One region of the Teredinibacter turnerae T7901 genome, then DNA from elsewhere that is predicted to be linked to it. Evidence: predicted binding sites of a transcription regulator. Region 1 holds the regulator's gene; each other region holds the start of a gene.
What was found. The regulator LexA, encoded in region 1, represses DNA repair genes until DNA is damaged. The targets are predictions, from matches to a motif close to ACTGTNTNTANANACAGT.

Region 2: TERTU_RS12930 (error-prone DNA polymerase) is a predicted target of LexA. The motif match lies at 3,729-3,746, and genes of this name have one in related genera.
Region 3: dinB (DNA polymerase IV) is a predicted target of LexA. The motif match lies at 7,223-7,240, and genes of this name have one in related genera.

What each region holds. Positions count from the first base shown of each region.
Region 1 is NC_012997.1:1,974,358-1,985,347, forward strand. Features, by position in the region: gene TERTU_RS08595 (MBL fold metallo-hydrolase) at 1-717, opposite strand, end outside; gene hemN (oxygen-independent coproporphyrinogen III oxidase) at 1,020-2,435, opposite strand; gene TERTU_RS08605 (flavin reductase family protein) at 2,652-3,146, shown strand; tRNA gene TERTU_RS08610 (tRNA-Asp) at 3,346-3,422, shown strand; gene TERTU_RS08615 (cell division inhibitor SulA) at 3,967-4,392, opposite strand; gene lexA (transcriptional repressor LexA) at 4,404-5,006, opposite strand; gene TERTU_RS08625 (hypothetical protein) at 5,184-5,459, shown strand; gene TERTU_RS08635 (TetR/AcrR family transcriptional regulator) at 6,388-7,035, shown strand; gene nagZ (beta-N-acetylhexosaminidase) at 7,022-8,053, shown strand; gene TERTU_RS08645 (mechanosensitive ion channel family protein) at 8,747-9,856, shown strand; gene TERTU_RS08655 (cold-shock protein) at 10,872-10,990, shown strand, end outside.
Region 2 is NC_012997.1:3,273,947-3,284,936, reverse strand. Features, by position in the region: gene TERTU_RS12935 (type 2 periplasmic-binding domain-containing protein) at 1-526, opposite strand, end outside; gene TERTU_RS12930 (error-prone DNA polymerase) at 616-3,717, opposite strand; gene TERTU_RS12925 (hypothetical protein) at 3,950-4,888, opposite strand; gene TERTU_RS12920 (Y-family DNA polymerase) at 5,041-6,582, opposite strand; gene imuA (translesion DNA synthesis-associated protein ImuA) at 6,614-7,435, opposite strand; gene TERTU_RS12910 (ROK family protein) at 7,601-8,491, shown strand; gene TERTU_RS12905 (DsbA family oxidoreductase) at 8,491-9,162, shown strand; gene TERTU_RS12900 (phosphatase PAP2 family protein) at 9,267-9,779, shown strand; gene TERTU_RS12895 (MJ1255/VC2487 family glycosyltransferase) at 9,811-10,902, shown strand; gene TERTU_RS22390 (methyl-accepting chemotaxis protein) at 10,924-10,990, opposite strand, start outside.
Region 3 is NC_012997.1:739,530-750,519, reverse strand. Features, by position in the region: gene TERTU_RS03150 (CvpA family protein) at 1-655, opposite strand, end outside; gene gcvP (aminomethyl-transferring glycine dehydrogenase) at 822-3,707, shown strand; gene TERTU_RS03140 (type 2 periplasmic-binding domain-containing protein) at 3,766-4,623, shown strand; gene TERTU_RS03135 (ExbD/TolR family protein) at 4,891-5,307, opposite strand; gene dinB (DNA polymerase IV) at 6,091-7,173, opposite strand; gene TERTU_RS03125 (hypothetical protein) at 7,522-8,400, shown strand; gene TERTU_RS03120 (hypothetical protein) at 8,690-9,184, opposite strand; gene TERTU_RS03115 (flagellar brake protein) at 9,204-9,875, opposite strand; gene TERTU_RS03110 (cyclic nucleotide-binding domain-containing protein) at 10,703-10,990, opposite strand, start outside.

The sequences.
Region 1 (10,990 bases):
CTTTTCACCCACGTTGGCAAACCCTGCAAAATAGCCGGAATCGCCACTGAAATATAAGCGCTCTCGCCCTGTTTCGATAACCCATGCTCCCCAAAGTGTTTTGTCTGCATCTGAGAGCCCGCGGCCTGAAAAATGGCGAGTCGGCGTAAAGGCGATAAATCCATCCTGTATTTTTTCTTCTTGCCACCAATTGAAGCAGGATATTTTCCCTGGTTCGCCCCCCCATTTAATTAGCGTTTGGTCAACGCCAACAGGTACATAAAAGCGGCCGACCCTGTTTGCTAACGCCCGGATTGTGGTCTTGTCCAGGTGGTCATAATGGTTGTGTGATATCAGTACCCGATCAATAAATGGCAGTGTCTTAAGGTCGATTGGTGTGGGGTGGAAGCGCTTCGGCCCCATAAAGGCGAACGGGGATGCGCGTTCTCCGAATACGGGGTCTATTAGCCATATCTCCCCGTACACCTTGAGCAGTAACGAAGAGTGACCAAGCTTTATTATAAACAGCTGGTCTTCGGGTAGTTGTTCGAGCTGGTTGGCTGTAAGGGGAACAACGGGTATTTGGCTGCTCGGTTCTGTATTGATTCGTTTTTCTGTCAGGAAGCGGAGAAATATCTGCAGGGTTTTCTTGATCGTGCGGCCAGATACAGGCTCGCTGTTTAGGAATTTGCCTTTGCTTTGCCTTTGCTTGATTTTTTGGATTGCTGGATCTTCCACGCAGTTTTACTCCGGTACATCGTTGCTGATGGAATGTGTATAGGAACATTTGATTAACCTAGTGCCTTCTGTAAGCCCCGTAGCACCCACGGGCACAAATTATCGCCGCTCGTCACGCAGAGAAATTACTAAGTTGATCAGAGCTTCCGATGCATGGTATGCGTTAGGCTGTGAGGTAAAAGTCAACCAGCTCGCCTTACGGCGATCTGGAGACTTTGAAGGGCTGTCTTGGGACTTGCGGGTATCGTTAAGGTAAGCGAGCCAAGTCTTATGTCTTTCTGCGCTGGTCTCGCTGTGATCCGCTAGATAATGCGTGAATACTTTGGCTTGGCTTTAGCATTTAACTGGTCGCGTGCACTGGCCGATAGATATTTGTCGAATGCCATACATATCCTGCGTATGAGTAATCGGCCGGACTCGTTCACGTCAATAGAGTTATCACCTATGCTCAGTAATCCGTCGGCTTCCAGTGATCTTAAGGATGCCAGTTCAGCTGCAAAGTACTTGCTAAACGCAATGGGGTATTGGGATTCTATTTTGCTAAAGGGTAGTTCGAAGTGGCATATCAATTCCCGAATAACAGTTTGACGAATTTTATCGTCTTCGCTTAGCGCGATACCTCTCCACAGTGGAAGTTCGTCTTCCCCTAAACTCGCATAGTACGCGTCTATAGTCTTGTGGTTTTGGAAAAAGGTATCACCAAACGCCGATATTGATGAAACACCAAAAGAAAACATTTCGCAATTCCCATGGGTGGCGTACCCCTGAAAATTTCTGTGCAGGTTTTTTGCCTGTTGAGCTTTTGCGAGCTCATCCTCTGGCAGGGCGAAATGGTCCATTCCTACATACACATAGCCTGCCTGAAGAAGCGTATCGATACTTTGGCGAAGAATGGTTAGCTTTTCCTGTGGCTCGGGCAGTTGAGATGAGTCTATTTGCTTCTGAGTTTTGAACAGATCTGGCAAATGCGCATAGTTAAATACGGATAGACGGTCGGGTTTTAGCGCTAGGACCCGTTCCAAGGTTTTTGCGAAGCTGGCTGATGTTTGTAGCGGGAGTCCATAAATAAGGTCTAAGCTGATGGATTTAAAGTCCAGCGCGCGCGCTGCTTGTACGAGCGCTAAAACTTCCTCTTCGCTGTTGAAACGATTAACCGCCACTTGCACATTTTCGTCGAAATCTTGAACGCCCATGCTTAAACGGTTGAAGCCAAGCGCTCGCAGTTTGGTCAAGCGCTCAGGGCTAACCCCTTTGGGGTGGATTTCGATTGAGTATTCACCACTGTCGTTGCCAAGCAGGTTAAACGCAGATCGAGTATGGGCCATCAAATCGTGCATCTGTTCGTCTGTGAGGTAGGTCGGTGTTCCGCCACCCCAATGAAGTTGATCTACTGGCCGACTTCTGTCGATGTATATGGCCTGCATGTCGATTTCTTTCTTTAGCGCTTCTACATAGGGGATCGCAAGCTTCTTGTTCGCAGTGATGATTTTGTTGCAAGCGCAGTAATAACAGACGGTATCGCAAAATGGGATATGAAAATACAATGACAGTGGGGCGCTCGCGCTGTTGCTTTTTTCTGCGGCTCTAAGCCACTCATTGCGACCGAACGACTCATCGAATTGGGGTGCTGTAGGGTAGGAGGTGTATCTTGGTCCCGCGAGGTCGTGTTTACGAATGAGCTCATCGTTCCAGAGGTTACTGTATTTCTGATCGTTCATTGGTCTCTTTTCTAGCTGCCTTAATGGGGATCTATGCTGAAGGGCATAGATCACGGTCTCGGGGTTACGTCGCGGACACCGGCCATAATGCCGTCCATTTCTTCATGGTCATCAGATATAATGCCGGTTACGTTGCGTGGATTTTACACGTGTTCCCTCACTGATGGGGCGCGCAATCCCGCCCTTATGACACAAAACAATGAGCCCCCAAAGCACATGACACAGTCTACCGAAGCTGCTGTAACTATGTTTGAAGGTATGCGTCGACTCGTTTCCGGCGTGTGCGTTGTCACCGCGGTTGATGAGCAGGGTGAACGCTATGCGATGACTGCCACCTCCGTCACTTCTGTTTCCGGCGAGCCGCCGTCGCTGCTGGTATGTGTAAATCAGCAAGCTCGGCTGCATTCGGCCGTAAGTCACACCGATTTCTTCTGCATCAATGTGTTGGCCCCACAGCATGAACAGGTATCCATCAATTGTGCATCCCCGGAAATGGCGAGTAGTCGGTTTACCGAAGGTGCCTGGATGAATCATTCTGACAGCGGAGTACCTTACCTGTCAGACGCGCAATCGGTCTTCTTTTGCCGCAAGTCCCAGTCTATGGTTTATGGTACTCACACGATATTCGTGGGGGAAGTGGAGCAAACCTTGGTTGCCCCGGGTGAACCACGTGCTCTGGCCTACATAAACGGGGCCTACCGCCACCTGTAGCATTGCGCTTGATGCTGGCGAGGAACGGTTAACGCTGAGCTTGTTCAAGTGAACACGCTAGGTTAATCTCGGCAGCCTTGCTTCTGCGGAAATTAAAGTCGAAAAGGTCGCATTGGGCGTTTTACGAGCAAGTTCTGGCCAAATGTAGAATAAATGTTTGACATGGAACTCAACATAGCTACAATGCGCTCCTCGTTGCGGCCCGGTAGTTCAGTTGGTTAGAATGCCGGCCTGTCACGCCGGAGGTCGAGGGTTCAAGTCCCTTCCGGGTCGCCACATACAAAAAAGCCCCGCTCGTAAGAGCGGGGCTTTTTTGTATGTGCTATTTTTGTAGGGCTGCTCAATGCGCAGGGTGCACTAAATTGCCTAGGCAATTTTACGACCTTTAGTCGCGCCTTCCCGTAACAGAAAAGATGAGCGCCACAAGCGCGAGTCAACTCCCTTCCGTCCATACGCAATATCCGGTCTAGATCACTCGCAAGAGAGCGGGGCTTTTTGTATGTGCTATTTGCAGGGCTGACTAAATACGTAGGGTTCACTAAACTACCAACGCAGCTTTGTGACTCTCAGTCCGCGTTGACTGATAGACGAAAATCACCCTTGAGAAGTTCGAGCAGCGATTCTCTGTTTACTGTGCGATATGAGCTGGGTTTGCACTATCGGTTTATTGGTTGGATGTGATTAAGACAACAGCTTCGGGAGCGGGATACTGCGGTTTTGCTGCAACTTGTAAGATCCCTGTCCACAAAGCATCATGGATTGGTATGTTGCGCGGCATTTGACTGGAGGCGCGGGTATGCGCCTCGCCAGTAAATTTTGTCTAGTCTCTTGTGCGCAGGAGCAAACCTCGGCACTCTCCGTGCTGCGAGGCCGCATCGAGTGCGGCAAGGTCGTTGGCGCTCAAGCAGTCTATGGCAGTGACAACTACATCGCTGCGGCCGTTATTCAGTGCTTCCCAGAACATCCACTTGGCATCTTCTTCATCCTTCGCATAAACCAACCTGACGTTGTTCAATTTGAAGCCCTGCTGAACAAGAAACTGCTTGCTAATGGGCGTCAGGGTAATCCAGGTAAACCAGCGATTATTGGCCGACCTGCTCAGATGCGCGAGCATCGGGAGCGCCAGCGCGAACGGTGGCTCGCTCTGAGACATAATGATTTCAGTCACGCCATGGTCCAGGGCTTTGCGGGCACGAGGTCCTGCCGCTTGCGCTGGGCTTGCTGAATGTAATGGGGTAGCGGCCATTGGTAAGTCCTCTATGAACGGCGTATTACGCCGACACTCAATCCTTCGATAGCGAAGTTGGCGTCGCGCAAATCCACTTCAATGACATTGAAATCCGGGTTCTCCGGCCATAATTCTACCTGCGCACGATTGCGCTCCCGTTTGAAACGTTTTACGGTGACCTCATTATCGATTCTGGCCACTACAATATCGCCGTTTCGTACCTGGTCGGTTTTGTGGACGGCGAGTAAATCTCCGTCAAGAATGCCGATGTCTTTCATGCTCATGCCATGAACGGTGAGCAGGAAGTCCGCTTTTGGGCTAAAAAAGTTATGGGGTATGTCGCAGTAGTCTTCTATGTGTTCTTGCGCGAGGATCGGGCTACCAGCGGCAACGCGGCCAACCAGGGGTATGCCAGACTGAACTTCAGGAAGGCGGATGCCGCGTGAGGCACCGGCGATCATCTCGATAGCCCCTTTGCGAGCGAGCGCCTTAAGATGCTCTTCTGCAGCATTCGCGGATTTAAACCCCAGAATTTCGGCGATTTCCGCCCGGGTAGGTGGGTAGCCGGTTTCAGCGATGTGATCTCGAATAAGATCGAGGATTTGTTGCTGCCGAGCTGTGAGTTTGATCATACGGTTCTCGCTCTTAAAGGGTGCAGTATTGGCGGCTAGGTGATACCAAATTTATATCTGTTTGTTTATACAGTATTTGGTATTATATACAGTATTCTTTGCGGTGCAACCACATCCGTCACTTGGTTACCCAGGCGGTGGAAAGAAAGTGCGAGCACCCCTTGCTACAGGTTAATAATGGAAACTGAAGAAAAACAGCTAAGCTCCCAGAAGGGAGGCTTCGTCGGTCGGCATATCCGAAGAGTCAAGGGGCGAATCCAATCAAGAATTCGGGAAAAGGCAATAGATAGAGCAAGGACCCGGATTTATTTACATGGTAAGCGTCCGGAAGATTATGACGATGAGATTCTAGAGGTCATCGTTAAAGAAGAGGAAGATAAACTCAAATCAGAACTCAAAGACAAAACTATAGTCGCATTGCTCGCGGCCTTGGGTATTTCGTTCTGGTCTTAGTGAATTTGCGGCTCAGCGGTAAAAACCAATGTTCAAGTTTCTAACAAAGTCTTTGATAGTTACGGCGCTTTGGAAGCACTATAAGCGACTAATTATATCCTCCGCAGTGCTGTTCGCGAGCTATTTCGTGATAGCCGCGGCCCACAGGGATTTTCTTGAGTACGCTCAAAAAATAGATAGCCGCGACTATGTCGGCATTTCCTACGTTGTGAAATGGCTTGTTTACGTTTGCATAACGGGCGCTTTTTATTGGCTGAACACACTGGGTGAGCCTTCTTCAAAACCTGCTGAAAACGAAGAAAAAATTTATACCATGCAGTCGAATAATCGGCGGTCGGAAAAACAGGCGACTGTTGAGACTACAGATGTTTTCGACTCGATAAGAAAAAAGGGAAGGTTGCGTAGTCGGGCTGATGTGCAAATGGCTGAGCAAAAGCGGAACAAGTGAACAGTTCGTCTCAGGGCTAACTGTGTAGTATCTATTGTGTTCCGGGGGATACTTCGTGGCTAACGCAAGACTGCTTGGAAAATTGAGTAGCATGTGATGTTACGTACTAACTGTGGCGTCGTGGCGCGCTAGAACGACTGTTTGACTTACCAATTTCCACGTCGTTATTCAATCCACTATTGGTTTCAATGAATGCCCCTTCTTTTGTAGCAACGGTTTGCCTTTGTGTCGAACGCAAGATTTTTTGAACCTGATTTGATGATTTACATACGATAAGTGTGTATTGTTGATGACCGTTGAAAATTGTGGGTTAACTGGTTGAAAAATAGGTGTATTCATAGATATCTAACATTGTCGTTGTATATAATATAAGCGGTTATATTGTGGGGTTAGACCAATAAAAATAATCTAACTCCAGCATATAAACCGGCGCCGCAAGTTATTGGATGAGGCGCATAAAAATCCCAAGAGGAGCAGGGTATGGCACAGGCTGAAACAGTAGAAAAAATCCTCAACGCAGCGTTAGTGCTGTTTGCTGAGCGGGGGTTCGCGGAAACGTCGCTGCGAACGATTACCGGTATGGCTGATGTTAATTTGGCCGCAGTGAACTATCACTTTGGTTCAAAAAAAGAGTTGATTCAGGCGGTTTTTTCTAAATTTTTGCAACCTTTTTGCGAGATTCTGGAGAAGGAGCTTGACAGTTTGGAGGCTGCACAACCGGAAGGTGGAGCGCCGAGCGCGGAGCAGGTAATTTCCTGTGTTTTAGACACAATGTTAAAAACCACTACTGTGTGTGGTGTTAGCGTGCAACGCTTAACGCGTTTGTTAAATTTGGCCTACACGCAGTCGCAGGAACACCTACGGCATCACTTGGTCGCTAATTTTGGTAAAACGTACCATCGGATGACCACATTAATGCATAAAACCATGCCGGGCGTCTCACCTGTTGAGTTTTATTGGCGCTTGTATTTTATGCTTGGCGCGGCAGTGTTTACTCTTTCGAGTTTTGATTCTTTGCGCTCTATTTTGAATACAGACTACAGCACCGATACTGAGCTTGAAGAAGTTTTGCATTTGATGGTTCCTGCTTTGGCAGGTATGTTGAGATCACCCCATGACCCAACCTGAGTTAGGCCCGGTTGTACTGGACGTTGACGGTACAACCCTTTCTGAAAGTGACGTAAATCTCCTACAAAACCCTTGGGTAGGCGGGGTAATTCTTTTCTCCCGTAATTACACCAATGTTATGCAGCTTTGTGGATTAACCGCTGAAATTCGCAAGGCCTCACCGAACATAGTCATTGCTGTTGACCACGAAGGTGGTCGGGTGCAGCGCTTTGGTGGCGAGTTCACGCCTATTCCGGCGATGCAGCAACTGGGAAATCTCTATGTTAAGTCGCCAGTAGAGGCGTTGGCACTTACCCATGAAACGGGCTGGTTGCTTGCGGCGGAGCTCATTGCGTGTGGGTTGGACATGAGCTTTACGCCGGTGCTGGATGTGGACGATTGCCGTAGCCAGATTATTGGGAGTCGCAGTTTTGGACCAGATCCTGCGGCTGTCATTGCCCTTTCTGAAGCGCTAACAGATGGTTTAATTGAAGCTGGCATGTCGGCCACAGGCAAGCATTTCCCTGGCCATGGTGGCGTCGTAGAAGATAGCCACTTGGAGTTACCGGTGGATAATCGTAGTTTCGACGAGGTGGCCAGGCACGATCTCCAGCCGTTCAAAGCATTACTCCCTAAGCTCGAAGCCATCATGCCTGCGCATATTCATTTCCCCCAAATAGCCTCGGAACCTGTGGGCTTTTCCTCATTCTGGTTGCAGCAGGTTCTGCGTGAGGACCTTGGGTTTAACGGTATTATATTCAGCGATGATCTCACAATGGAGGGCGCGGTCACTGCGGGTGATTATGGCGAGCGTACACTCAAAGCATTGGCGGCAGGCTGCGATAGTGTCTTGATCTGCAATAATCCAGCCGGGGCGCAAGAGGCGTTGGCTCGCCTTGATGCGACCTTCTCGACTGTATTTCCATCTCGGCTCGAATGCATGCGTGCCAAACGGTGCTTCGAGTGGGATTCTCTACGCGGGTCTGCCCGAGCGAAGGGAGTACGAGCTCAACTCGAGAGCTTAGTTGCACGTAGCTAGCGGTGTTTGTCGGTGAGGATCGCCGCCTTTGCTGAGGCGAAATATGCGTGTCATGGGGGCGAGTTATAAAGCTTTGATGGCGAGGTTCATTACAGCTCCACCCACGACGCGTCAAACTACAGGTTCTGTGGGAGTTTCGTAGTTTCTCGATTTTTTATTAGCGCGCTCGTATGTGTGTTCGGGCTATGGGTTTTGATTCGCTGAAAAAGCTCTGATCCTTTCCGGTTGGATTTTACTAAACTTGGGTTTAGTAAAATTCGGGGCGAGTTAAAGTTGGGTGTCTTGATATTTAGGTTTGTAAAAGGCTCCCTAAGAATTCAAAGGCTACACTTTACATTGTGAACAAATAAAACTTACGGTGTCGAGATCTGTAAAAATTATGCAAGCCGGCACCGTGATAACGTTTGGACACACCTTTCGATATCAACCTCGATGCACTTTCTCACAGCTAAGCTTCATTCATGGTTTTTCTCTCAGCACATCTGTGAATCCGCGTTGGCTTTATTTTTCAGTCTTTCTCTTTTTTATGGGCGCTTCAGGTTTCTTTTTCAGGGAGGTCTTGTTGCTTTTGTGTGTGTAATTATTTTTTGATGGCCCAGTCGACAATAATTGATTTAAAAAACTGTCATCAATACTCCTTTTTTTTGTGGAAGGCTTTGGTTTGATAAGCATTTAAGCAAGAGGTTAATACCCGTGGATATTTTACAGGCGATACGTACCGCATTCGCGGCTGGGATAGGTGAGTCCAACCTTTGGATTGCCGATAGTTTTGTTATTGTTTTTTTGACTTTATTGGCAGCGGCCATTGCCGGTTGGTTTATGGCTAAGTTGGAATCCAGGGCTGCGCGAACCCACAATCTTTGGGACGATGCGTTGGTTATTAGTGTTAGGCGCCCATTAAAGTGGCTGATTTGGGGGATAGGGTTAACCCTGGCGGCTGAAATAGCAGGCCAGCACGCGGATTCAATTGTGTTGGCATCAGTCGATTGGGTGCGCCGGTTGGGCGCTATAGTGATAAGCGTGTGGTTTCTCAACGGCTTTATCACTCGTGCCGAAGCCAATTTGATGGACGCCGAATTCACCCATAAGCCGATGGATAAAACCACGGCAATGGCTTTAGGTAGATTGTTGCGTATCTCGGTAATTATCACGGCCGTTTTGGTGGGCCTGCAGTCGCTGGGGTATAGCGTTTCTGGTGTGCTGGCTTTCGGGGGTATTGGGGGTATTGCAGTGGGTTTTGCAGCGAAGGATTTGCTGGCTAACTTTTTTGGAGGTTTGATGATTTACCTGGATCGGCCTTTTGCTGTCGGTGACTGGGTGCGTTCTCCGGACAAAAATATTGAGGGCACTGTGGAGGACATAGGCTGGCGGTTGACGCGCATCAGGACTTTCGACAAGCGCCCACTGTACGTTCCAAATTCCACGTTCACGCAAATTTCCGTTGAAAATCCCTCACGCATGACCCACAGGCGCATTTATGAAACGGTCGGTATCCGCTACGATGATGGGGTGAAAATGGGGGAGATAATTGTAGACGTAAAAGCGATGCTTAGGTCGCACCCAGAAATTGATTCAGATAACACGTTAATAGTTAATTTTAATCAGTTTGCCACGAGCTCTCTAGACTTCTTCGTGTACTGCTTTACTCACACCACTGAGTGGGTGAAATACCACGAGGTAAAACAGGATGTGTTGTTAAAGATTCTGGATATTATTCAAAAACATGGTGCGCAATGTGCCTTTCCCACCTCCACCTTGCATGTACCGGATACGCTTCGGTTTGAGTCAAATTTATCTGAGTAGAATCCTGGGGCAATTCAAAGAAGTGCCCCCTAGCGCATTGGTGAGCAAGGGGTTGGAGCGAGGCAGGTTAGAGTTGAGGTTATATCGTCCGCGACGCTTGCGGGGGTTGGTCAATGTATTATGCGCCAGTTTTTCATTCTCGCTTCGCCAACGTCTGATAAGTCTCACCCGTTTAACTGGCTTTGGGTAGCGCGGAGTTGACCAATGCGGGCTGTTCGTTTTCGTGCTTCAGGTCTCATTATTTTTGAGCAGGAGAGCGCGAAGAGCGTCTTTCCTATGTTGGGGTTATGTGTGCTTTCGTAATATTTTTTGGCGTGTATGTTCATATTTGATTGGCTAGCTTGGTTTGCGCTTGCGAAGCCATTCAGTTTTTATATGGGGTGTGCACTCACTTGCATCGTTGAATGGGTCTATTCGAAGTTAATACTTTTTGTAGTCGCATTCAGCGAATTAATTTTGCTCTTGGGTTGGTGCTCGCTTACCGATGGTGCGAAGGACTTGCCGCGAGAGTATGGACTGTGAGTAAGGTCCGCCCGGTTGCTCAATCATGGGGCGTTGGCGGAAGCGTGTGTGTAGATCGTCTGCCAAGTAACCATGTTTGATGTGTGTGGTGTCTTTGGGTAGATAAAAATGCCAGATTTTGATGAGAGTTTAGTCATCCAGTAATTTGGTTAAGCGGTTACCACACATATGAACTGATCCGTCTAGTTGGAGAAAATTGCTGAATTAAACAATCTAAAAGATGTTTTAGCGGATACGCTCACAAAAGCACGCGCCGCTTTTTGCCTTCCGCTTTTTAAACTATAGACATTAAGTTTATTTTCCCTTATGGTCACAAAGTCCGTGTTAGCTGTAAGTCCTATTTGCGAAGTTTAATTTTTTACTGGTCATACAATTGTACGAAGTTAAATAATCGCAGCAGTATTTGATTTATGCGCCAACGACCTTCGAGACAAGGCGAAGGGGACAAAAAAACCCAGGAACTAACATAATAAAAAGTTAAATGAGGTGTGACATGGCTGCTCGAGAACTCGGCACTGTCAAATGGTTCAACAATGCGAGTGCGAGAGGGTATGGATTTATCACTCGTGGCGAAGAATCCGAAGATATCTTTGTTCACTATAGAAACATCCG
Region 2 (10,990 bases), 1.3 Mb from region 1:
GACCGCGGTCCAGCATTTCGAATAGACTTTTGTATTCGCCAGAAGCGTTTACCTGTATCCCGTTGTGCTGCAAGATGGCTACATCCAGCCAGCCGCGCCCCTGACCTGCGACAAAACGTGATAACCCGGCAACACTGTTAACCGAGGAAAAGTCATTCTGTCGTGATTTTAGAATCGCCAGTCTTCGATACCCTAACAGCCCCTGCAGGATCGGAAAGTCTACTTCCAGCAAATGGGTGTACATATTCTGATTGTCTGGCCGCGATGCACTCACATAAATATTCACCACTATGCCCTCGCCGAGTAGCCGGCGGCCGCGGTTTACGCCCAGTACATCGGCCACCAATTCCAGTTGATATTCGCCATACTCCTCGACGGTTTCGTCGAGAGCCATGGCGAGCAATTGTGCATCGTAGGTGTCGCGCCCTGGTCCCCCTGCCCAAAATTTGACAAGGTCTTTGCCATTGGCGGTGGGTATCGCAAAAAGCAGGCAGGCGGCGAAGCTGCGAATCAGAATGGACAGCATTGTGTGATTTGCTTTGGTCATGATCTTTGAGTTTAGCGGAATGCGATTTGGCTCGCACTTTCACTGCTCGTATCACAGGTGCAACGAAACTAGTGGAAGTCGCGAGATCTCAGGGCCAGCGATTCCAGGCGGTCAGAATAATCCAGCAACTGGCCCGCGACGACGTGAATCACGGGCGTCGCGTCAGTGGTAGCTGTGGGTGTGCTGCGCTCGAGGTGGCCCTTCACGATGAGCAATTTGCTGGTGAGCAACGCTTTGCGGTAGCGTTCCTGTGTACTTTTCCATACCACTACATTGATATTGCCGGTTTCATCTTCCAGGGTGAGAAACAAGGTGCCTTTGGCAGTACCCGGCCGTTGACGCCCGGTTACCAGGCCAGCCACCTGGACAAAGCGCCCGTGCGATAAACCAGAGAGTTGGCGCTGTTGTTTGCAGCGGCTAAAGGGGTATTCCTGGCGCAAAATGCCCATGGGGTGCACCCGCAACGACAATCCCGTGGTGTTGTAATCGCTGGTGAGGTCTTTTTCCAGGCTCGGTGGCGCGGTTAGCAGGGCGTCACCCGGCGGCGGTTCATCGTCGAACAAGCCTGCCTGGGCTTCCACCGAGGCGGCCTGCCAATGGGCCAAATGGCGGTTGCCTGCGAGAGAGTGAAGCGCGTCGGCGGCGGCGAGTTTTTGCAAATCGGCGCGGCTGAGTCCACTGCGCCGGGCAAGTTGCTGAATATCCCGGTAGGGCTGCTGGGCGCGATTATCCGCAATGCGCTGCGCGGCTTCGCTATCCAGCCCTTTAATTCGCGTGAAACCCAGGCGTATGGCCCAGGGTGTTCGGTAGCTGTTTGCGGGTTCCAGGGCAGATTCTGCTTCGCTGTGGTTCACATCCACCGGGAGTACTGGAATACCGTGACGACGGGCATCCTGTATTAATTGCGACGGCGAATAGAAGCCCATTGGCTGGCTGTTGAGCAGGGCACAGTAAAACGCGGCCGGGTGGTGGCATTTCAGCCAAGACGAGGCGTAACAGAGAATGGCAAAGCTGGCAGAGTGGGATTCGGGAAAACCGTAGCCGCCAAACCCTTTGATTTGCTCAAACAGGCGATGGGCAAAATCCAGTTCGTACCCGTTATTCAGCATGCCTTGAATAAAGGTTTCCTCAAACTGCAGAAGGTTGCCGTTTTTACCCCAGCTGGCCATGGCGCGCCGCAAGCGATCGGCCTCGCCGCCACTGAAGCCGGCGGCAACCATCGCCAGGCGGATCGCCTGCTCCTGAAAAATAGGAACGCCCAGGGTGGGCTTGAGTACATCTGCAATATCTGGGCTCTGGTAGCTAACAGGTTCGAGGCCGTCGCGGCGGCGCAGGTAGGGGTGCACCATGTCCCCTTGAATGGGGCCGGGGCGCACAATGGCGATTTCGATCACCAGATCGTAAAACGTGCGTGGCCGCAGGCGGGGCAGCATCGACATTTGGGCGCGGGACTCAATCTGAAATACGCCTACGGTATCGGCGGCACAGAGCATATCGTAAGTGTGCGGGTCTTCCGGGGGGATATCTGCCAGGCTGGCAATGGCCGGTTCGTAGCGGTTCACCATCGCCAGGGTTTTGCGCAGGGCGGTGAGCATGCCCAGCGCCAGGATGTCCACTTTTAACAGGCCCATCGCTTCCAGGTCTTCCTTATCCCACTGAATAACGGTGCGTCCTGGCATGCTGGCGTTTTCCACGGGCACCAGGTCACTGACTTTATCCTGAGTTATCACAAAGCCGCCCACATGCTGCGATAAATGGCGGGGAAAGCCAATGATCTGCTGTACCAGAGCGAAAAACTGCTGCACCAGCTGACGTTCTGTTTGTACCCCGGCGGCCTCAATACGCTTTACCAGATCGCCTGTTCTGTCCCACCAGGCGAGAGATTTTGCCAGGTGGTCGACCAATGCCGGGTCTAATCCAAGGGCTTTACCGACATCGCGAATAGCACTGCGTGAGCGATAGCTGATAACCGTCGCAGCCAGGGCTGCGCGCTGACGGGAATACTTGGTGTAGATATATTGAATAACGTCTTCGCGCCGCTGGTGCTCAAAGTCCACATCAATATCGGGTGGTTCATCGCGCTCTTTGGAAATAAAACGTTCGAATAAAACATTGATCTGCCCTGGCGCGATTTCGGTAATAAACAGGCAATAGCACACTACAGAGTTAGCTGCAGAGCCACGCCCCTGGCACAAAATATTCTGTTGTCTGGCGAAAGCGACAATGTCGTAGACCGTTAAAAAATAATATTCGTAGTGGAGTTCTTCGATCAGCGCCAGCTCTTTGGCCAGAATGGCTTCTGCCTGAGCGGGTACCCCACCTGGCCAGCGCCTGGCTTTGCCGCTATCGACGAGTGCGCGTAAATGCGCGATTGGACTGAGACCTTTGGGTACCAGTTCTTGTGGGTACTGGTATTTGAGTTCATTCAGCGAGAAGTTGCAGCGCTCGGCTATGAGCAGGGTTTGCTTTATTAGCCCTGGAGGATAGAGATAAAACACTTCATCAATGGCCTTCAGGTAATTTTCGCCGTTACTTTGCAAACGGGTGCCGAGCTGGCTTACCGAGGTGTTGTGATTGATGGCAGTGAGAACATCCTGCAGGGGCTTGCGCTCTGCGCTGTGCATGAGCGCCAGATGGCTCGCGACCATGGGAAGCTGGTAGGTTGCAGCCAGATTTTGCCACTGTTGAAACAGGCGCTGTTCTCCGCCGGCCAACTGGTGACCAACACCCAGCCAGAGGCGCTGTTTAAAGGCGGCAGAGAAAATACGGGCATTGTCTTCAGTGGCGGTATTGGCGGTTGGCAGCCATATAATCAAACAGGTTTGCAGGCGAAAACGCAGGTCATCCATATGGGCGGTGTACTCGCCCTTGTCTGCACGGCGGCGGGCGAGGGTAATAAAACCGGAAAGCTCCGCATATGCTGCCCGATCAGGCGCCAGAGCAATGAGCTCGCAGTTGTTGGACAGCTTAAAATAACTGCCAACAATAAGTTTAATACCACACTCTTCAGCCATAACATGGGCTTTAACTGCGCCCGCGAGAGAGCATTCGTCGGTGAGTGCGATGGCGTCGTAGCCCAGGCGATATGCCTGCTCAACCATTTCGGCCGGGTGCGAGGCGCCGCGCAGAAACGTGAAATTGCTGAAGGTGAAAAGGTGTGCGTAAGCCATGCGTCAAGTATGCTGTTTAAATATACAGTTATCTATCGCAGGTGCACATCATCGACGGGAGGGTTTGAAGGCCAATTGGGGACGGTTTACTGTGTTGCTTTTTGGCCACAAGATTGGGGTAATGCATGGCCTGCTGGCCAAACCGGCGCAAACTGACAAATTTGAACAGATCTGTATAGTTTGCGCGGCTTGACTTGACTGCGGTGATTTAACAGGCCCTAAACCCTATTGCTTAGTACGAGCTGATTAACTCTGGATTATTGAGTATTTTTTCAATATTTGCATCTGAGTCATCAACAAACTGCTGTGATTCCACCAGAGCTTCCTGAGCGGATTTTTTATCGATGGCGATCAACCAGTTATAACTTGCGCGGTGGAGCCGTGTCGCAGCCTGGTAGCGGTAGTTTTGTTGCTCTACCTGTGCCAGGTTGTGCGCTTTATTGAGAATGTCGGCGCTGCTGTCGGCGGCTTTTTTCCAGGCGTGCGCCGACATTTTGTGGCGAATACCCTTGGCGTAGCCGTAGCCAGCATGTTCGTAGATATTCCCTGCCGCTTGCAGCAGGGCAATGGCCGTGCTGTTTGCGTTTTCGCTGTCTGCGCTGTCCAGTAGTTTGTTGCCCATACTGGCGAGCTTGTCACTGACAGCTTCGGTATCTTCTGCGAAGTTGCGCCAGGACTGCTCTGTTTTTGCCCGGTTACCGCTGTCCTCCAAAATCGACACCATATTTTTTTGCAAATCGAACAGGGTATCCAGGTTAGCTTGTACGCGGTTAATCCGCTGTTGGGCGGGAGAATATTTTTGTTGCTTGATGTAACGCTCGGTTATTTCAATGTCCTGGTGCATTGACCAGTATATTGCTGCAAACTTATTGTTCAGCGTGCTAACAGAGTTGCTTTGTTCGACACTGGTACGGCTGAGATCCAGCGATAGCGCTACGCGATTTGCGGCCGGGCCATGTACCGAGCAGTATCCCAAAACCTTGCCTTGTTTGTCCCGGCAGGTGGCTTGTAAATTCTGTTGTTTGATTCTGCACACGTCTTGCCACGCTGTGGACGGCAGTTTTGTGCAGTCGCAGTTAATGGTTTCGCAATTCAGTGTTTCGGCCCGAATGGATTGCGATAAGGTAATTGCCAATATTGCAGCGGGTAATGCGGCCAGTAATTTCTTCATAATTAAATGCCCCGAAGTTTCGTTGCACATCTTGTCTGGTCGTTCCCCCTAAGTTTACGTGCCCTTGTTGATACAGCAATGTGTCACGGGTATATCTTTTTTTCAGTAGCGGTTTTCTACTCATAACCAAAGCGATGTTTGCTGTCTATTTATCAGGAAAAAATACCCTGCACCAACCACTGGCGGTGGTGTAAATCGTAAAAAATCCACAATCGCAGGCCGTCTTCTCTGGCGGCAATAAAATAATCCCGCGCTGTTTGTTGCTGCCACCAATTGCCCTCAATACGTTCTGGCCCCTGCAGTAATGTGATGGTTCCTCGCCAGTGCAGGCGCTGCTGTTTTTCCTGAATCGTCTGAGGTTTATCAAACAGCCAACTGGGGCGTGGAGCGTGCGGTAAATAGGAGGTAGATGTTCCCTGTTCCAAAGGCGCTTTCGCACTGCTCAGCTCTGGAATATGGGTGTCTTTATATGCGACTTTAAACAGCGCCTGGTCTCCCAGGCGGGCCTTTAATTTTGCGGTCACGATGGCAAAATCGTGAGCCATTTCCCGGGCGTTGCTCTCGTGTTGAGTAAACCCCAGCGGGTCTGTGTTCGGTGTATGTTTGAAGGTGTCACGGCAGATCAGTTCTACAGTGTCTACCTCAAAACTCAGTGACTGAGTTTCCAGCTGAATGCGGCTTAGCTCAAGCAGTAGCGCTGCGTCGTTCTGGGCGTGGCTGCTGTGTACCTTGAATGTTTGTTTGTTGTGATAAATATCGAACAGTAGCCACTCAACTTTCTGACACTGTAACTGCTGGTTGTTGAGATAGCGCTGCAAGTTATTCAGCAAATATTCCATGGGTTGCAGCAATTGCTCAACGGTTTGCAAGGGATAGTCGAACTGAATGCTGTCGTAAAAAAACTGCTCCGGCTGGTACTGTGGCAAGGGTGTCGCGAACAGGCGTGTTTGCTGCAAACTGTGCTCAATACCCAGCACCTGGCTAAGAAGGCCGCAGAACTCGCCGCCCCAACGGCGGCGGAGGCTGGATGTGTTTTGGTTGCCAATTTGCCGGGTTAAATCCGCTATCGTATTAAATCCGGATTTTTCCAGGTCATCGATTCGATTTTGCAGTTGTGTGTAAGGCAGTTGCGCACAGTGGCACTCACCTAGCTGACGCACCGGCATAACGTCCAGTTGCGCAATAAATTGCGACTGGGTGTAGTGTTGAATGGGTTGTGGTGTTGGCGACCAGCTCAGCAGCCAGGCACATAAATCGGTGTGACCCAAACCGAGCGCTAATTCGTACCCTGTGTCTGCGAGATTCTCCTTCAATTGCTCGACCAGTGTTGTCAGGCCTTTAAATAACGCCAGACTGCGGGATATTTCCGCCAAAATACCGGCTTGTAAGTGGGCTGCCGGTTGCAGAGGCGTCAGGTGCGGAGTAAACATATACAGGCGATCAGCAAGGGCGTTAAGCGCGGTTGTTTCCAATGCGAAGTCGCGCTCAACCTGCTGATGTTGACCGAGCAGTTGTGCGGTGGCTGCGGGCATGCCAGCACGGATACCATCGGCAACTGCCGGTTTTGACGCACACAGAACCCGCTGTTTTTGCGTTATCAGCGCGTGGTCAGTCTGGTGTTTAAAACCAAACACTTCCAGAGGCAGACAGGGAAGGCGAACCGCCAACCATAGACTTTTTGACGATAGGGCCATGGGCGTCACCGAACAGTTTCAGGTATCAGGCCTAGCCCGCGCTGCGCTTAACTTTGAGCGGTCGCCCGCGATTAATACGCAATGCCAGTACATTGCGACGGGGTTGATAAGGCGCAAATACCTGATCGTTGGCCACATTGGGAGAAGTCGGTGTGTCTTCCAACTGGCGGTGTGGTTTGTAAGTTTGTGCGTAGTCTGGCAGCGGCAAATCGATGGCCGCAGAACCAGGCCTTAGCTGGCCCCGCTGCTTGAGGATATGCACTTGTAGATGCTGTGAGTTCAGCTGTGTTGTCAGGCGCAATGAAGCGGGCGAGCTTTCCAGGCGTTGCCGGTTGTGACGAAAAAGCAGGTAAACGCCTGAGCCATCGGCCGTCGCCAGCTGACATTTGCGCAATTCGGTGTAGGTTAACGCCTGTTTGGGTTGCCAGGCCATAAGCAGCGCACAACTAGAGGCGCGTGCCAGTTCTACGAAACTGGCGATAAAATCATTTTTTGCCGTAATTTGTACCACCACTAACTGCTCCAGGGGGATACCGCTGAAGAGCATGCCCTGAGAAAAGGGCAGCGCAGGTGGGTTAAGTAGCACAATATAACCGTGCGGTTGCTTCTGTAATAGGTGTTGGGCACAAGGGGCTGTAAGCAGCCAGTCGCCGTGCCCGGCAGAGGGCTGGCATATTTCAATAAGGCTGGACAGGGGCCAGCCGTTGTTGAGCAACGCGCTATTTAGCGGCGGGTAGCCAGTATCGACAGCATCCTGTGAGATAAAGTATTGCGAATGTCCCCGCCACACGTCCCCGCGCTGAAGCAGTTGCTCCAATGTCGCTGGTGGTGGGGTTGTGCGGTCTGTAGACATGGATGGCTCAAAACAAAAACTGTATTAATATACAGTATACCGATGGGCAGTTTATGGCAAGGTGGAATTTTGCCTGGCCGGGTGAAATATAATGGTTGCCATATTAGGCCTGTGTTCTCGCATACGGAGCCAGGGTCAGCGCCAGTATCAGTATAGGAATAACACATGACAAAACTCCTCGGAGGGGTGGAAGCGGGCGGTACTAAGTTTGTTTGCGCCGTAGGTACTGGGCCGTCCGATATACACGAGACCCGGTTCGCAACAACCAGCCCTGAGGAGACGCTACAACGCGTATTGGCATTTTTTTCGCCTTATAAGCCGGAGTTGGCAGCGCTGGGAATAGGCGCATTTGGCCCGTTAGATCTACGCCAGGAGTCGCCAACCTACGGTTTTATTACATCTACGCCCAAGCCTGGATGGCAGAATACGGATATTGCCGGTGTGATAGCCCGTGAACTCCAGGTACCTGTGGCGCTGGATACCGATGTGAACGCGGCGGCGCTCGCAGAGGGGCGCTGGGGTGCTGCCAGAGGGTTGAGTGATTATTTGTATATTACGGTTGGCACTGGCATTGGCGGAGGTATTGTGAGTGGCGGTCGCTTGGTGCATGGCCTGGTACATCCCGAATTGGGGCACTGTCTATTGCCAAAGCATCCCGATGATACTTTTGCAGGCAGTTGTCCGTACCACGGTGACCGCTGCTTTGAAGGCTTGGCCAGTGGGCCTGCGCTCGCCGCCCGCTGGGGGTGTGATCCTGCAGCATTGCCTGCCGATCACCATGCCTGGGATATACAAGCGTTTTACATGGGAGTCGCGATAGCGAACTGTGTGTGCACCTTATCGCCTCAGCGCGTTATTTTGGGGGGCGGTGTAATGGCTCAGTCACAGATGTTGGGCAAGGTGCAAACGGCGACGGCTGGCTACTTAAACGGTTATGTGCGGCACCCGGCGATTGAAGAAAATATTGAAAGTTATATTGTATTGCCGGCGTTGGGCAGTCAGGCTGGCGTGGCAGGTGCGCTCGCGCTTGCCGGGCAAAAAATTGAGGAAGTGTGATGTCCCGAATTCAAATAGATCATTATTCCGATGTACTGTGCATTTGGGCATATGCTTCGCAGGTACGCGTTGATGAGTTGATAGCGGATTTTGGTGACCGTGTTAGTGTGCGCTTTCATTTTTTCCCTGTGTTTGGTGATGTGCCAGGCAAAATGGCGAAAAGCTGGGATCACCGCGGTGGTTTGGCAGCTTATGGCAAACATGTGTTGTCGGTGGCAGAAAAATTTGAGCACATACGCGTGAATGAAAACGTGTGGCTTGAAAATACGCCGCAGTCTTCAGTGCCTGCGCATCTATTTCTCGCGGCTGCGCAATTGTTGGAAGAGGCTGGTCAGCTAACCGCAGGAGCAATGCAGCGTTATATGTGTGCGCTGCGCCGCGCGTTTTTTGTCGATATACGGGATATTTCGCGTCGCGAGACGTTAATTGCGGTAGCAGAAGCCGAAAATTTACCCGTGGCGGCATTGCTGGCTGCAGTCGACGATGGCCGTGCTCATGCTCTTATTAGTCGCAATCACCATCAGGCGATAGAGCAGGGTATAAACTCCAGTCCAACGCTGATATTCAACGAAGGCCGGCAAAAGCTCTCGGGTAACGTGGGTTATCGTATTATTGAAGCCAATATTCGCGAGCTACTGGAGAACCCCGCCGGACAGTTATCCTGGTGTTAAATCGTATATTCAGACATAATCTAACGTTGTAATAGTTTTGTCATATTTGTCTCATATACCTGTCATTGTTGGGGGATAACCTCGGTGCAAATGGAGGGTGCCGTATGCGTTTGCTGCAAAATATACATCAATTCGATCTAGTTACGTTTGACTGGTGCTTACGCCGCAAGCGACGCGATCTGGCTGTGCGTTTGAGCCGGTACATATCCTTTACCGCCGATGGCCCAATGTATGTGGTGATTGGCGTTCTGTTTATGCTTCAGCAAGACTGGCATATGGCAAAACTGCTTGCCATGGCATTTTTGATTGAGCGCAGTTTGTATTTCATATTCAAGTCTCTCTTCCGCCGCAACCGTCCTGCTGCGGCGATTCCCGGGTTTGAAAGCGCTATTGTTCCATCGGATCAATTCAGTTTTCCCTCCGGACACACTTCTGCGGCTTTTCTCATGGCTTGCGCGATGTCGTTTGCGTTTCCCTGGATGGCGTGGTTTGTTTACCCTTGGGCTGCCAGTGTTGGCGCCGCGCGCGTGATGTTGGGAGTGCATTTCCCTACCGATGTTATGGCCGGTGCACTTTTAGGCCACACTATCTGCCTGGTGCTGATAGATCTTATTTGAGAAAACTGAACATAAAAGAGCAACAACATAAATGAAAATTCTTTTTGGTGTCCAGGGAACTGGTAACGGCCATATAAGCCGTGCGCGCGCTCTGAACAAATACTTAAAGGCCGATGGTATAAGCGTTGATTACATCTTTTCCGGCCGCGAGCGCGACAAGTATTTTGACATGGAAGAGTTTGGTGACTGGCGGTGTTATCGCGGGCTCACCTTTGTTCACGATTCCGGCAACGTAAAAATATTCCGTACTTTTCAAGAAGCCAGCCTGCGCCAGCTGATGCGGGATATTCGCACGCTGGACGTTGAGCAATACGATCTGGTTATAACCGATTTCGAGCCGGTGACTGCCTGGGCTGCGCGGCGCGCAGGAAAAACCTGCCTTGGTATTGGCCATCAGTACGCGTTTAAATACGATGTGCCCCGCCGTGGCGATAACTTCGTCGGCAAGAAAATTATGGAGTATTTTGCTCCGGTGGAAGAAAGTTTAGGGCTACATTGGCACCACTTTAATCAGCCGATACTGCCCCCCATTGTCGATATCGACCATATTTCCGACCCGGTTGATGAAAAGAAAATTCTCGTTTATCTGGGGTTTGAAGAAACTCACGACGTTATTCAGCTGCTTGAGCCGTTCAAGGATTTCACGTTTGTCTATTATGGGCCTTTCGATCAATATGAGAGCTTGGGACACATTAAATTAAAACCACTTTCGCGCGATGGCTTTAAATACGACCTCGCCACATCTGCGGGTGTGATTTGCAATGCTGGGTTTGAATTATCAAGTGAAGCCCTGCATATGGGGAAAAAGTTGCTGGTGAAACCGCTGCTGGGGCAGTTGGAGCAGCTATCTAACGCAGAAGCCATGAGTCGCTTGAACCTGGCTATGACGATGGATTATCTTGATGGCAACATCGTTTCTCAATGGTTGCATAATTTTTCCGGCCGCCATGTGGTTTACCCGAATGTGGCGAAGGCTATAGCGCAGTGGATTGGCAATAAAGGCTGGGAGCACCCGGGTTCAAAAGCGGACCTGGTTGAGAGCTTGTGGCAAGCGGTAGACGCAAACGGCCTGGAGAGTTTCAGTACTAACCCTACACCTGTTCCCCTCGCCGAAACCGCGTGAGGTTCCTGGGGTTAACTGGCCCTAAAAAAGTTCTGCTTCGTTTGGTGTAAATAAATTACTCTTTTCTTCGTGATGGTAAGTGGTGATA
Region 3 (10,990 bases), 1.2 Mb from region 1:
TCTCGGCAAGAGCGTCCGAATCCGCAGCCTCTACAGCAGCCTGAGCTCGCGAACTCTGCAATAGCGCCTCCAACTCTGCCGAACGGCCTAAAGCTCGCACATCCGCTAGCGTCTCCGCAGGTTTCTCGGCCAGCTGAACAGCTATCGCTTTGGTAAGCGGGTCAGTCTCCACGCTAGCGGTAGCCGCGCGTGAAACCGAGCCCATCAGGTTTCCGGCTGCATTCTGCAGCAGTCTATCTGCGGCGGCTGGCTCTACTAGCAAGGGCGCAGATACACCACCACCGAGTTGCATAGCGGCCAGGAGCAGTTGATATACCCAAACCCCTGCCAAGCCACTCACAACACCCGTGAATGCACCCAGAGCGGCACCAAATCGAGCCATGCGGTGCTCTCGCTTGATGACGCGCCGCAACAACCATCCCGGGAGAACGCCAATACAAAGTACGACCAACAGGTATACCAGCCCATAGCCCAATAACATTGCCAGACCATTAAAGCCCAGCATGTCATTAACATTTGCCCCCCAAATGACACATGCGATATAGGCGCACACAAACGCCAATAAATCGACGGTCGTCAGCCAGAAGCCTTTTTGATAACCGCGCCAAAGACTGTATCCCAGCCAAAGCACGAAAATAACGGTTATTATCGGCATAAGTTGCTCAAATCCCTCGCGCTATAGCCTATAATCGCCCAGCTAGACCAGAAACAACCATTCCGAGGTTAATGGCTTGCGCCATACCCAAACCCCGCCCCGATTTCTGCGAAACTGAACAAAACATTTCAAACGATCACCCGTTATATCTTACGGAAATAACTGTATGCCGAACACCGACTCTTTAAACAATTTATTTGCCAGCGATGAATTTATCTCGCGTCACATTGGCCCTGACCAAAATCAGGTAGAAAAGATGTTGGCCACGCTGGAAGTGGATTCGCTGGATGCGCTCATCGAAAAAACAGTTCCAGCAACAATTCGGGAGGCACAGCCACTGCCACTGGCAGAGCCCGTTGCCGAGCATACAGCGCTCGAAGAATTAAAAAGTCTGGCAGCGAAAAACGACGTATTTACCTCGTATATTGGGCTCGGGTACCACCCCACTCGCGTACCTAATGTAATTTTACGCAATGTGCTGGAAAACCCCGGCTGGTACACAGCCTACACCCCCTACCAGCCTGAAATCGCGCAGGGTCGACTCGAAGGTTTACTAAATTTTCAACAAATGATTACTGATCTCACCGGCATGGAAATGGCCAATGCTTCCATGCTGGATGAAGCGACTGCTGCCGCAGAAGCCATGGCCATGGCCAAACGAGTCGGCAGAAAAAATTCGAGCAACTGCTTTTTTATTGATAAAAACTGCTACCCGCAAACCATCGCAGTAATGCGTACCCGCGCCGAACATTTCGGCTTCGACATTATTGTCGATGCGCCCGAAAAAGCACTGGCGGGGGAAGATTATTTCGGTGCAATTTTACAATATCCCGGTGCCGATGGCGGTATCGGCGATATTGAGAGCTGGATTAAAACGATCCAGAGCAAAGATGCGCTCGCGATTGTTGCCGCCGACATTATGAGCCTGGTGTTATTGCGCTCGCCCGGCGATATGGGCGCAGATATTGTTATCGGTTGCAATCAACGCTTTGGAATTCCCATGGGCTTTGGCGGCCCGCACGCGGCTTTTTTCGCGTTTAAAGAAAAGCATAAACGTTCAACGCCAGGTCGTATTATTGGTGTGTCAGTAGACAGCCGAGGCAAGCAGGCACTGCGCATGGCGATGCAAACCCGAGAGCAGCATATACGGCGAGAAAAAGCGAACTCCAATATTTGTACTTCGCAAGTTTTGCTCGCCGTTATGAGTGCCTTTTATGCGATGTATCACGGTGCCGAAGGTGTGGACCGTATCGCCCGGCGTATTCACATACTGACCAAAATGCTCAGCGAGGGGCTGATTTCTCTTGGCTACAAACTTCGCCACACAACCTTTTTTGACACCCTGTGTATTGAAGTTGGGGACCAGCAAAAACCGCTGCTGGACCGAGCCCAGCATGCGCGCATCAATCTTTGCGCCATGGGTAGCGGAGCGCTATCTATCAGCTTAAGTGAGTGCACTACGCTGGACGACCTTACAGCCCTGATCGCCGTTTTTGCGGGTGGCGAATCGCCGCTGGATATGCCCAGCCTGGAAGCTAAAGCACAACAAAAAGCCGTGCTTTCGGAAAACCTTCTGCGCGATGGCCGCGCCTTACAGCACGAAATATTCTCGCAGTATCACTCTGAAACAGAAATGCTGCGTTATTTAAAAAGACTCGAATCCCGCGATATCGCGTTAAACCACGCGATGATTCCGCTCGGTTCCTGCACCATGAAGCTGAATGCTACAGCAGAAATGATTCCGGTCACCTGGCCGGAGTTCGGCAATATGCATCCGTTTGCACCTATTTCGCAAGCGGCAGGCTACGCCGAAATGTTCAACCAGCTACAGCACATGTTGGCAGCCTGCACCGGCTACGATGCTATCAGCCTGCAACCAAATGCTGGCTCGCAGGGCGAATATGCTGGCTTGTTGACCATTAAAAAATATTTCGAAGCCAAGGGCGAAGTGCGCAGCATCTGCCTTATTCCGCAATCTGCGCACGGCACCAATCCGGCATCGGCGCAGATGGCTTCAATGAAAGTCGTGGTTGTAAACTGTGACGATGACGGCAATGTCGACATCGCCGATCTTGACGCAAAAATTGCACAGCACGGCGAAAATATTGCTGCAATTATGGTTACCTACCCTTCAACCCACGGTGTTTTTGAAGAAAATATCACGCAAATCTGCGACAAAATCCATGCAGTTGGTGCACAAGTGTATATTGATGGCGCCAATATGAATGCTCTCGTGGGCATCGCCTCACCCGGGCATTTCGGCGGCGACGTTTCCCACCTGAATCTACATAAAACATTTTGTATTCCTCACGGCGGCGGCGGTCCTGGCATGGGCCCCATCGGCGTTAAGGATCACCTCGCACCCTATCTCGCTGCACATCCATTGCAAGAAATACCGGGCACGGTTGCGGCCAACGGTACTGTGTCTGCGGCCCCTTGGGGCTCGGCGAGCATCCTCCCGATCAGTTGGATGTATATCCGCATGATGGGTGCCAAAGGCATGAAAATGGCCAGTGAGTACGCTATTCTAAATGCAAACTACATTGCAAAACGCCTTAAAAATCACTTCCCTATTTTGTATTCGGGCAAGCACGGTTTTGTGGCGCACGAGTGCTTGTTAGATCTGCGTCCTTTAAAAGAGGCGAGTGGCGTATCGGAAGAAGATATTGCCAAGCGGCTGATGGACTTTGGTTTCCACGCACCAACGATGAGTTTTCCGGTGGCTGGTACATTAATGATCGAGCCTACAGAATCTGAAAATCAATTTGAGCTGGATCGCTTTTGCGACGCGATGATTCAAATCCGCGAAGAAATTCGCAAAATCGAACAGGGAGAACTTCCTGCGGACGATAACCCGCTGGTCAATGCACCACACACCCTCGATGATGTGTGCAACAGTGAGTGGAATCGCAGTTATACACGCGACCAGGCCTGCAGACCCTTGGATTATTTAAAACACCACAAAGTATGGCCCACGGTAAATCGTATCGATAATGTCTACGGAGATAGAAACCTTATTTGTTCCTGCCCCGGGGTCGACGACTACCGCTAACCCTCACTTGCCGCCCCGTAAACAGCGAAAGCGGGGCGGCGTAAAAACGTTACTATTTGTGTCTTTTATTGCAGGCGCCAGTGCCTGCAATAGCCAAAGCAAGCCCTACACCCCGCCCCCTACCAAGCTCCATGTCACCTACCCCGAGCCCAGCGACCGAAACCCTCATGGATTTGATGCCTATGTACTCACGCTGCTGCGCCTGGCGCTGGAAAACAGCGGTCACCCGTTTGCGCTCACCCCAGTAAAGCGGCCAAGTTTTGGCGAAACCCGCAGCGAAAACTTTTTGCAAATGCGTGAATACAACCTGCATTGGCTCAATACCAACCTCCACAGGGAGAAACTGTTGCGGCCAATTCGTTTACCGCTTTTTCGGGGGCTGATAGGCTGGAGGCTTGCTCTGGTAAAACTGGGTGATGAGAGACAATTCGAAAATACGCACAATCTCACCCATCTGAGCCACTTTAAAGCGGGCCAGGGACACAACTGGCCCGATAATCCAATACTGCGCCGCAACGGTATCCCACTCCAGCTTTCCGCCAGTTGGGAAGGTTTATTCAAAATGCTCGACCAGGGCCGCATTGATTACTTTCCCCGCTCGGTTATTGAAATTTGGGATGAACAATCGTTGCCGCTTGCTCGTGGGCTTACGGTGGAACCCAATATCGTTTTGCACTACCGCGCCGCCTATTACTTTTTCACCAGAAGGGATTCGCCAGAACTGGCAACCGCCATAGAAAGCGGCCTTTACGCCGCAATCGCCAACGGCGACTTCGAGCGCACATTCAACCAGTTTTATGGACGCGCAATCCAGCGCTCGCAACTCGGTACACGTCGTATCATTGCATTGGAGCGGAACGACCTGAATTTTCCTGTTGCCGAGTTGCTCTGGTACAAGCCACCTAAACGCGAATAACCGAGTTTCTAACTCAATATTTTGCTAGCGATTGAAAATCGCTCTAACTGGCTCGCTCAAAGCATACCTGCGGTGCTGAAAGCGGTTGTAGTGTTTAGGAACCTCTTAACCCAGTGATTCCTGTAAGCCCTGTAACACCCACGGGAATAAAAGCGCGGCCTGCAGCAATCATTTGTGGCGCAGCCTTTTCAAGTTTTGCGTCACGTCAACTTACAGACATAAAAAAAGCCGCACAAGTGCGGCTTTTCGTAACCTAGATTTGCCAAATTATTTAGCGCGCGGCACCAGCGATACGTTGTAGATATTAGCTTCGCGGGCAGCATCTGCTATAGCGACGTAAGTTGAGGTAGACGCTTGCTCGTTCGCCATAACAACAACGCCACCCTCAGGGTTTTCTGCGCTCTTCTGTGCGATAAGTGAACGTACCGAGCGAATATCAACACGACGCGAATCGATGAAAATTTCATCGTTAGCATTCACCTGAATAAGGATACTTTTGCTTTCGCTATCGGGTGGTGGTGGGTTATCAGTGTTCTCGGGAACATTCAAACCCAGCGACTTCTCCTTCACAAAAGAAGCAGTCACAATGAAGAAGATCAACATGATGAACACCACGTCGAGCATGGGTGTCAAATCGATTTCAGCCTTGTCTTCGGCTGATTGCTTACGTTTTCTACGACTCACAGTTTATTCTCCAGTTAAAATAGCGTGATCGCGGAGTTCATGGCCTATCTGCTGATAAGTGCCACCCCGATTGTACTCCACAGCGCACTGCGAGCATCGCGACCTCATCGAAAGGCTACCAGCAAGCTGACAACAAAGCGCTAAGTGTAGCACCGGTTTAACCGGCCGGCTGCTGCGGCGCAGCAGGTTTATCGACAGCTAAGTCAGCGCATTCTACACGATCTTTTCTAAGACTGCTTGCATCCAATGCATTCACTCAGTATCCAGGTCAAATTTCTGTCTGTAAGGGCTCTAGCGCCCAATTATGATCAATAATTGGCCTAATATCCTGGGGCTGAGTCCATCAGCCTCGTTAATCAGTCATCCGTCCAACAACGTCCGGTAACCGAATGGGGGGATACCATCATAAAAAACATGGATTTATCGCCATACCAGAATCAAGAACAAACAGGTTATCGAGCTATTTTGATCAGTATTCAGCGCTACATGACTCACAGCACTTACCGTACATTGAGCTCGAACAGCACACTCTGAATTGAATTTTCGAATGGAGGCTCAATTTCAAGTAAACCGTTGGTAAAAGATCGACTTGAAGTAGTTATTTGGATGTATAAAAGCCCCAAGCGTCTCCACGTTTTGGTGGACAAATAACTGCCGAAGCAAATGTATAATCCGAGCCAATGCCGTCGCGCCTAAACAAATAACGGCCTCAAGACTCGCCTATTTCACAACTGAAACGAAGCAATCACAATTCCAGCGCATTAGCGTTAACAGGTAATTGGCTTAGTTCGCAAAAGGAAAACTCAATTGCGCTTGAGGGTGAGACCGCTCCGCAAAACTCAAACCGACGCCCAGCAACCTTAGAGGTCTTTTTTGACGAGCCCAAGCGGCGTAGCACATTCGCTCAAACTCTTGCGAGGAGAATATTTTCCCGCACCGGCTCACCGACGATTCGAGTGTAGTTTGAGTGAAGTCGTCGAACTTTAGTTTCACAAATTTCTTACTGACAGCAACTTTTCTCTGGAGTTTGTTGTAGCGCTCCTCAAGGCCAACAACCAACTGGTCAATTTGATCCGCAATTTCCCCTGGGGAAGAAATGTCCCTAGCAAAAGTTGTTTCGATACTGAGCGATTTTCTCTCTCGGGAGGATTTTACCTCTCGCTCATCGATCCCCACGGACATGCGTTTGAGATTCGCGCCGAATCGTCCAAAACGTTGCACCAACTCATGTTCGGAATAAGACTCCAGATCGCGGCAATACAATAAACCTTCACGAGCCAGTTTTTCGCGAGTGACTTTACCTACGCCAGGGAGCTTTTGAAGCGGTAGATCCTTGACAAATTCTGTCACTTTATCTGGAGTAACCGTAAATAACCCGTTCGGTTTAGACCAATCGCTTGCAATTTTCGCTAAAAACTTTATTGGAGCCACTCCTGCAGACACCGTAATCCCCAACTCAGTCTCTACCTGCCGCCTTATTTCTCTCGCGATAAGCGTAGCGCTGCCATGGAACTGCTGACAGTCGGACACATCTAAAAACGCCTCATCGAGCGACAGCGGCTCAATTTTTTCACTAAAGCGGGTAAAAATTTCAAACATTTGCGCAGAGACCTGCTTATAAAGTGGGAAATTCGAACTCCGAATCACCAATTCAGGGCAAAGACGTTTAGCGTGTGCAGAAGGCATTGCGGAATGAACCCCGTATTGACGCGCTAGATAATTACACGTGGAAATAACGCCTCGGCGTCCTGGATCACCGCCTACCGCCAATGGGAAATCGGCCAGATCAGGGTTTTCCCGGATTTCCAGCGCGGCAAAAAAACAATCTGCATCCAAATGAATAATTTTACGAGGAGAGTTCAACATGGCTCACCGCCTGAAACTGAAATTTTGTAAGGATAACCCGCCGACAAATACTGTATTATTATACAGTTAATTTGGTGAAAATTTATTGCTTTTTTAGTGTTTAAATCCTAAAAAAACGTCTCCATATTGAGCGCACTAATTTTTTTCAAAAATCGTCCGTCATCCCGTTTTTTTTGAAGAATTAATTAAATTTCGCTAATTCTCCCCCCGCGACTTAAAAAATTTAAAGAAAAACACCATAAATCGTCTCTAAATCGATGAAAAAACTTGAATTTTTCTTGTTATTTCGTAATGTAGTGCTACAACTTCAAATAACATGATCAACCAAGGGTAAAAAAGGTAACTACTATGGCCGCTAAGAAAGCAAAAGTTGTAGATTCCGTGGCTGCGCTGGAGAAGGAACTCTCCGCGTTAAAAGCCAAGTTAGAACAGGCACGAACTTCAGCTGTTAAAGCTGCTGAAATGTCCGTCGCCAAAGTAACAAAAACCGCTGAAGCTGCAATCAAAAAAGCTGACGCTGCGAAAACCAAACTTGCTGCGGTTCGCGGCAAGAAGAAAACTCCAGCGCAAGCTAAACAATTGGAAGCTGCCCGCACCAGCGCTACTGCCGCGAATGCCGCAGCTGCAGCCGCAAAAAAAGAGCTTTCTCAAGTAAAAGCCGAATTGGCAGCAGCTAAAGCCGAAGCTCAGCAAGCCGCTGCGCTGGCAAAAGCGGTAGCTAAAGAAGAGGCTGCATACCTGAAAAAGGCTAATGCCGAAGCAAAAGCGGCAGCCAAGAAGCAGGCGGTGAAAGACAAGGCCGCAGCCAAAAAGGCCGCGGTAAAAGCCAAGGCGCAAGCGAAGAAAACCGCCGCAGCCGAAAAAGCTAAGGCCAAAAAAGCAGCGATTGCCGAAAAAGCCAAAGCAAAGAAAGCCGCCGTTAAAGCAAAAGCCGCTAAAACTCCCGGCAAACGCGGGCGTCCAGCGACCAAGGCAACAGCAACCGGCACCGCCGCCGCACCTAAAAAAACTCCGGGTAAACGCGGACGTCCAGCCACCAAGAAAGCCGTAGATACAACCACAGCGGCAGCACCTAAAAAGACCCCAGGTCGCCGCGGTCGCCCGGCAACTAAGACTGCAGCACCTAAAACTGCTGCAAAACGCGGACGTCCAGCAGCGAAAAAAGCTGCACCAGCTGCAACCGGCGCAGCACCTAAGCGTCGCGGTCGTCCACCTAAAAACCCATAATTGGCGTTTTAACTTAGCGACCAAGCAAAAAGGCCGATCACTGATCGGCCTTTTTCGTATCTGTTCGTGGTGTGCAAATCAATACCTGCACAACAAGTACCTGTCTAATACACCCCAAAGGTATAGGTAATAGGAAGCAGACTCCAAAAGTCAAAAGTCGGTGTTTCCACAGAATAGAGCCCGTAAAGCGGCGTATAAAGAAAGTAAGATAGGGCTGAAGTTACTTTTTGGCAGGAATCTGCATAATAGCCCCAGGAAACCTGGCTTGCTCAGATGCGAGCGCGATGGTTCAGTCTGAAGCTTTTCTTGCGCGAATAAAAAACCGGATTGTGTCCTTCTCTACAATGCATTTCGCTCGATACTTTAATGCTACACCTGCAATGTCTTTTGCGTTGAAGTCAACAATATATAGTGTACGGTCTTCGGTGAGGCGCTGTGCGACAGGCGGCATTTCGGTCAAAACGTTCATCGCGCGCATTAATCTGGTTTCGTTTTCGAAAGTATCTTTACACTTTTCCCAAAAGACTTCTTTCGGAACAGGAGGTTCAACTCCAGCAATATTATAACTTTTACCGGCTTGATCCCTGCAAATTATACTAAATACGGGGTTACTCGGTGTCGATTTTGAGAAGTTCAACTCTCCTCTGATGACTTTCACACAGCGATCTGAGAGTTCGGCACGTTCAGCTTCTGTTTTTAGTTGTAAATAATATTTCTGATACTTCAAAGGCAGCCACAACCGACTTTCATCGACAGCGGGCGCTACGGATGAAATTGTAAGCATATACAAAACGCCAATCCGCTTACTCCAACTTATTGGCGTCAGACATGGCAAGTGCACTGTAGATAAAGCCGAACAGCACCAGCTGCTTGTCTTCATCCTGCTCAAAAAACTGAATTCCATATTCATACCCCTGAGGCGTCTGCTTTTCAGTGCGAATCTGGGCAGATACAGAAAGTATGCGCTTGATCTGTGCTATTTCAAATTTACCTTTTAACTCAACTTCGTCGCCAATAGCACCAACCTGTTGGTCAAACACGACTTTGGCCCCACCGAGACTAATGTCCGACGCACGCCCGGCAATCGGGCCCAATTGCCCACTGGTTAGGTTAGACAACAGCACAGGAAGGGCGACATTTACCCGCGCAGCAACACGCACCTGACGGTACTTAATGGCGTTCGGGAAATCCAAATAAAGGATATAAAGCGGAACTTCGGCTATATGGAGAATCTGAGTAGGGAACATAGCGACGCCACCACTGGTCGTTACGCGAATAACGACGCGCTGCCCTTCCGAAAGCAGCGGGTATTCACCGTCAGGCGGCGGGGTGATCATAACCGTTTCACCAGGCAGGCAACCAAGTAACAGTGATTCGTATCTCTCACCGGGTTCCGAGGGATTGGGGAGCAGCTGGAGGCGCTGCCCAAATTTGAGATTCAGCTGATCAAAATGTAAATGGGTTTCTTCCGTCATATGTCGCGGTGTATTTACTGTGGGAAATGAAGTTATCGTTAATTTGCCATACCCAAAACAGGCGGGGTATTTCTGCCTTTCGATGCTGCACGGGTTTCGGGGTATATAGGCTAAAAACCGGGTTAGGGCTATCCAAAAGCTGGCGCTTTATATAACCTATTTAAAGATAGCTCAAATCCTGGGGAAACTCGGGGGAATCCAATGCCTTTATTCGTGCCGGTAAAACCCACCGACCTGCAATCTGGTATTCGCCTAAAATAGGTACTCCAGCATCCCCTCATGGTCAGACCGAAAATGCAGCTCGAACGCTGCGAGTTTAGATGTCGATCTCAATCGAGCATTTCATTGCCTTAATTGGCAGTATTGGCAGGAAAGCACTCGTCGGCCGACCTATTTTGGTTATGCGCCGTCTGTGGAAGACTGGCTGCTCATCCCGCCGCACATCAGGGCCCCGTAAACGTCGCACCTCTACCAGAGTCAGAACGCCACACCCTATTTGCTAGCTTTGCGGAAAGCTTGCCACAAACCAATTAAACAAGCGTTTTGACCTTAAGGAGGAGACTATATTGAGCAGTTGTTACGGAAGAGTGCGAAACCTCCACTACACAGCCTTGCTTGTCTGGGAAATAGAAATTTGGTGGGGTTGAGGCTATTAATAATATTTTGCTTAACACCGCAGGTAATACTAATCGCGGCTTCAAAGCCCTATGCATCGGAAAACGCACCTCGCACCTCGCAGCTCGCAGCAAAGTCAGCAAGTGATTATTAACATTGCAGGCAACAAAATATTTTATATCCTGTTGGAGGTTGTGTATCGGCTAAGCGGCTCAATCGCCCAAAGCAATCATCGATTGATAATCGAAATGTTCACGCGGAGCAATAGAGAGCCGTTCAAATTCCAAATTCCAATACACTAACATCCGGGCTAGCGCACGAGCCTGCTCATCAAGGCTCACCAGCTCGTCGAGCGTGCCTTTTGTCCCCATGTAGAGTTTTACTTTGCGATGGTTGGATGCGAATGATTGATCGGGATAGGTCATGCGATATACCTCCAGTTTCCAGCGCAAGTTATGAACCATATTCCGGTAGTATTCGAGTTTGGTCGCCAAAGTAAT